DNA from 2 places in the Shewanella sp. ISTPL2 genome. Region 2 is predicted to be linked to the other one. Evidence: predicted binding sites of a transcription regulator. Region 2 holds the regulator's gene; the other holds the start of a gene.

Region 1 (2,466 bases), on a different contig from region 2:
TGAAGAGAAAATTTGCTCGTTAAGGAATGATGATGTGACATTTACTCTGAGTGAGTTGCATCAATTTGTACTTAATTCAGAGGTTTTGTATCAAGAGTTACTTACTGATTTAGTAAAATTTAAAATTTTAGATTCCCCAAACTACATGAACATGAAATTACTGGAGGGGCTTCACGGTCTCGAAAAAGTCTGATGTAACACACATGAGATAAATACTTAGAGATGGGCTAAAAGTGCGAGGCGTTCTTACCCTTATAAAGCGATAGTTGCAGGAGCATATATGAGCGTAGATTGGATGGATAAGTACATGACAGGAAATGCTTTTCGTTTCACGGAACTAATAAACGATGATTTTTTTCAACCTTTCAGATTAATGTATCAAGCAGGTTATTATGTATCTAGTATTAAGTTGATGCTTGTTGCTATTGATTCAATTGGTTACATCGAGTTTGGTGAAAGTAAAAGTGGAGAAGATACCCCGTTTGTAAAGTGGTTAAATAAGTATGCTGACTTAACTTCTACCAATCTCACTCCTAGAGAACTTTGGGAGCATAGAAATTCGCTTTTACACATGAGTAATTTAAATTCACGCCAAGTTCAAAAAGGTAGCATCAAGCGGTTAATCGCCTATGTTGGTAGTATGCCGCATGAAGTTAAGTTGCAAGAAGGTAATGCGAAATATTATGACTACCGGGCTTTAATTCATGAGTTTGGTCAGGCCTGTAACAGGTGGATTCAATCATACGATGATGATCCATCAAAATATAAGCTGTTTATTGCTCGATACGATCTTATTGTATCTGACTCGCGTATGCTACATATTCCGCTTCCAAGCTAACAATGTTCGCTTCCATTTTTAGATAAAATTTGATTTACAGTATGATTTTTATATAAAAAATTAGTTTAAATAGTAGCAATATGCTAAATATTGTGACCAATTTTTTAGTTGAACATAAGGTAATCATGAATTTAGCAGTAAAGGAAATTGTCGAAATTTATACTTCTAATCCTAATTATAGGGCTGAAGTTATCGATTCTCTTGGGTATGCGGGTGGTGATGATGCCGTTGAAGCTATTATGCGTATCTATACTCTTCATCCGAATTTTAGAGAAGAAGTACTAAAAGCTTTAGGTAAAGCAGGTGGTGATAAAGCAGTGCAATCTATAATGAGTATTTATCGACTCCACCCTAACTTAAGGGCTACAGTTTTGCAGGCATTAGGGCAAGCAGGAAGAGGCTGTAAATAAACTTCGATTTAGCTCTATCTAATGTAATTTAAATTTTTGAGAGCTAAATATCGATAGTCACTGAGGATTAGACATGTAGACATTATCAATGTTTAGTGACGTCAATAATCAGTTAACTGATAACTAAATCATTCAAAATTTGCTAACCACAACTCAAGCGCTATAATCACTGTAATTATATACAGTGATTTGGTGCTTTTATGCGTGTTTTGCCCTTTATAGCTTTACCTGCACACGCTGGGGTTCATGGCTTTGAAAGCCCTGCAGCAGAATACACACAGCTAGGTTTAAGTCTGGACGAGCTTTTAGTGCAACATCCTAGCGCTACTTACATTGGTATAGCGCAGGGGGATTCGATGCAGGGCGTTGGCATCTTTGACGGTGACGTACTCATTGTGGACAGGCATGTTACAGCTCAACAAGGTAACGTTATCGTTGCAACGCTGAACGGCGAGTTCGTGTGTAAAATCTATGATAAAGCCAGAAAAATGCTTTTATCATCTAATGAACAACAGCAAGCCGTAGAGGTTAAAGATTACGATGACTTCCGTATTGAAGGGGTTGTAACTCGGTCTGTTAGGTTGCACACCCATTGTTCTATATTGGCGTCACAAATATGTATGCCTTAGTTGATGCCAACTCATTTTACTGCAGTGCAGAGCAAGTCTTTCGACCAGATTGGCGTGGCAAGCCAATAATCGTACTAAGCAACAACGATGGATGTATCGTTGCCGCGAATAGGCAAGCCAAGGAAGCTGGTATACCTAAATTTGCGCCTTACTTTCAAGTAAAAGATCAGTGTCAGAAACTCGGGGTAATTGCTTGCTCTTCAAATTACGAGTTGTACGCCGACCTATCGTCAAAGATGATGGAGATTATTGGTCGGTTTGCACCGGATCAACATGTGTATTCTATCGATGAAAGCTTTCTTTCCTTCAAGCATTGTTATCCAGCGATTCAGTGCCTAAAGACGCAAGGACAGTTAATCCGCCGTGCAGTATGGAAAGAGGCTTGCTTACCTGTATGTGTTGGCATTGCTGCTAGCCTTACGCTGGCTAAAATTGCCAACCACGCAGCTAAAAAGTTACCGGGTTATAGCGGTGTTTGTGTCATTGATAATGAGACAGAACGGCTAGCCATTTTAAAGCAAACACCCGTTGGTGAGGTGTGGGGAATTGGTCGGCGGATTAGTAAAAAGCTTGAGTTAATGAACATCAA
Region 2 (2,466 bases):
CATCGTGGTGTAACTGCCGAACTTGCTCGGCGCCTTTAATGTTGATCCCGCTGTAAAGCTTGTTCCACAGCCAAGTTAAAAAACGCTCGGCAATACGCACTAAACTGTCTGAGTAATCGGCTGCTATTTCATCGAGGTACTCAATAGCCGTCTCGCGCGCTTGGGTCTCAGAAATCTTTTTACTGGCGGCTTCTTCTTGAATCGCTTTGCGCAGCGACTCAGATTTGAGTAACGAATGAAACAGTGCTTGGCGGTTTGGCAGCACAGGCCCTGTCATTACCTTACGTTGACGACGGAAATGCACGCGTGCAACCCGTGCTAACTTATGGGCAATCCCCATGTCGGTGCCATGTTCGTCAGCCATGTAACGCAGGGATACGGCATTCGAAAACTGCACGAAGTTATGTCGACCTAAGAACAAAATCATCAAGCACTTGCGCAGCCAAGTCGGGTTTTCCCGCTCAAATACGGCCGCCTTCATAGTGTCGTCTTCTTTCCCTGGCGTGCGACCCCAATACAAGCTCACGGGTACCAGTTGAATATCTAATTCAGGACGTTCCTTATGCACGGCTAACAAACGCATAAAGCATTCGAGGAAAGGCTCATTACCAGCACGTTCGCCAAACAGTGGCTTACGTCCTTGAAGACAGACAACCCGAGGCGCAGTCACACCATTAGCCACTAGAGGCTCATAAGGGCTTGGTAAACCTAACTTAGCCGTTATTTCGCTCAAAGCAGCGATGTCACTGAGTGATTCTGTTTTCATCACATAAACAAGGGGTCTGGAAGCATCCAGATTCAGATCGGCAAAGGGATCCTGAGGCACCACAATAGTGTGCACTAAGTGTTTTTGGATCCAACGTAATGATTTCAACCAAAGAGAGTCGTGTTTAGGCATTATTCTTATGCAATTAAGTGCGTTTACTAGCCCGATAGAATACCAGACTATGGGCAATATTCGCTAATTCTCTCCAATATAGCTAAAAAGTGGTTAATACTTGCGCTGCAAATAATACTGTATATACTAACAGTAACTGTATAGAAAAACAGGAAACACCATGAGACCTTTGACGCCACGCCAAGCTGAAATTTTAGAGCTAATTAAACGAAATATTGCCGATACAGGCATGCCACCCACTCGGGCAGAAATCGCAACCCGTTTAGGTTTTAAGAGCGCCAATGCGGCTGAAGAACACCTTAAAGCGTTGGCAAAAAAGGGCTGCATTGAGATCATGCCAGGCACATCTCGGGGCATTCGTCTGCCTGCGGAAATCGAAGATTTGACTGAAACAGGTTTACCGCTCATCGGCCAAGTGGCCGCGGGTGAACCTATCCTCGCCCAAGAACATGTTGAACAGTACTACCAAGTCGACCCAAGCATGTTCCATCCCGCCGCCGATTTTTTACTGCGAGTAAAGGGCGACAGCATGAAGAATATCGGCATTCTCGAAGGTGATTTGCTGGCAGTTCATAAAGTAGAACAAGCTAGGAATGGTCAAGTGGTTGTCGCTAGAGTCGATGACGATGTCACTGTTAAACGTTTCGAAAAAAAAGGTAATGTGGTCTATCTACATGCCGAAAATGAAGATTACTCCCCGATTAAAGTGGATTTAGGCTTCCAAAGTTTAACAATTGAAGGACTCGCCGTCGGTGTGATCCGTAATGGAGATTGGCTATGAATAAACTACTTGGCAATGCCCCCCGCCATCCGGGCTTGTGGCTCGATGAAGTCCGTGATGCCGACTATGACTGGCACCATGCGCCTATCGCCTGTATGCCAACTAAGACTCAAGGTCGCCAAGAATTAATTCATCTGAGTGCACAACTCGCTCAGTTAAGCCAACAGGGCCGTTGGTTAGTGCTCATCAACCCACCAAGTATTGGCTACAAGCAAATGCTCGCCAGTGCAGGTGTGCGTATGGATAGAGTTTTGCTGGTACATGCTAAAGATGAAGTCGAAACCCTGTGGGCGATGGAAAAAGCCCTGACAAGTGGTACGTCCAGTGCAGTCATTACTTGGACTCAATCATTAGATGCGCGGGATAATCGACGCCTACAAATCGTGGCTAAAAGTGCCCGAGCTATGGGCATAGTGCTTGAAGACGTAAACAGTCACTTACATGCAGACGTACGTATTGAGCAAGGCAATCTCTTCGGTCAGCAATCTTTTTTTAGCGCTGTACACTAAATATTCATTTAATTTTTTACCTTGAAAGCCGCCTCACCTATGAATGTGAGGCTTTTTTTTGGCAATTTTTCAGATAATTAGATAAATAAGTGATCTTGATCAATATTTAAACAGCAAGTATGGTTGGTTAAGTCGGTGATGATATATCACCTTCCGTGGTCAATGAATCGAGTATTTATCGAACTCGAAGCGCCACTAAAAATAGAGAACAGATTTATTTCAGCAGTATGTGCCAGCGTGGCTAATTACCAGCAGTAACAATACTTGATTAAAAGTAA

The links. The regulator LexA, encoded in region 2, represses DNA repair genes until DNA is damaged. The targets are predictions, from matches to a motif close to TACTGTATNNNNATACAGTA.
Region 1: the regulator LexA is predicted to act here: its motif matches at 1,416-1,435, upstream of HUB64_RS02990 (LexA family transcriptional regulator).

The regions. Positions count from the first base shown of each region.
Region 1 is NZ_JAAPAV010000001.1:672,038-674,503, reverse strand. Features, by position in the region: gene HUB64_RS03005 (hypothetical protein) at 1-193, shown strand, start outside; gene HUB64_RS03000 (hypothetical protein) at 281-838, shown strand; gene HUB64_RS02995 (HEAT repeat domain-containing protein) at 964-1,248, shown strand; gene HUB64_RS02990 (LexA family transcriptional regulator) at 1,449-1,877, shown strand; gene HUB64_RS02985 (Y-family DNA polymerase) at 1,865-2,466, shown strand, end outside.
Region 2 is NZ_JAAPAV010000002.1:213,444-215,909, reverse strand. Features, by position in the region: gene plsB (glycerol-3-phosphate 1-O-acyltransferase PlsB) at 1-898, opposite strand, end outside; gene lexA (transcriptional repressor LexA) at 1,059-1,679, shown strand; gene HUB64_RS22790 (cell division inhibitor SulA) at 1,676-2,188, shown strand.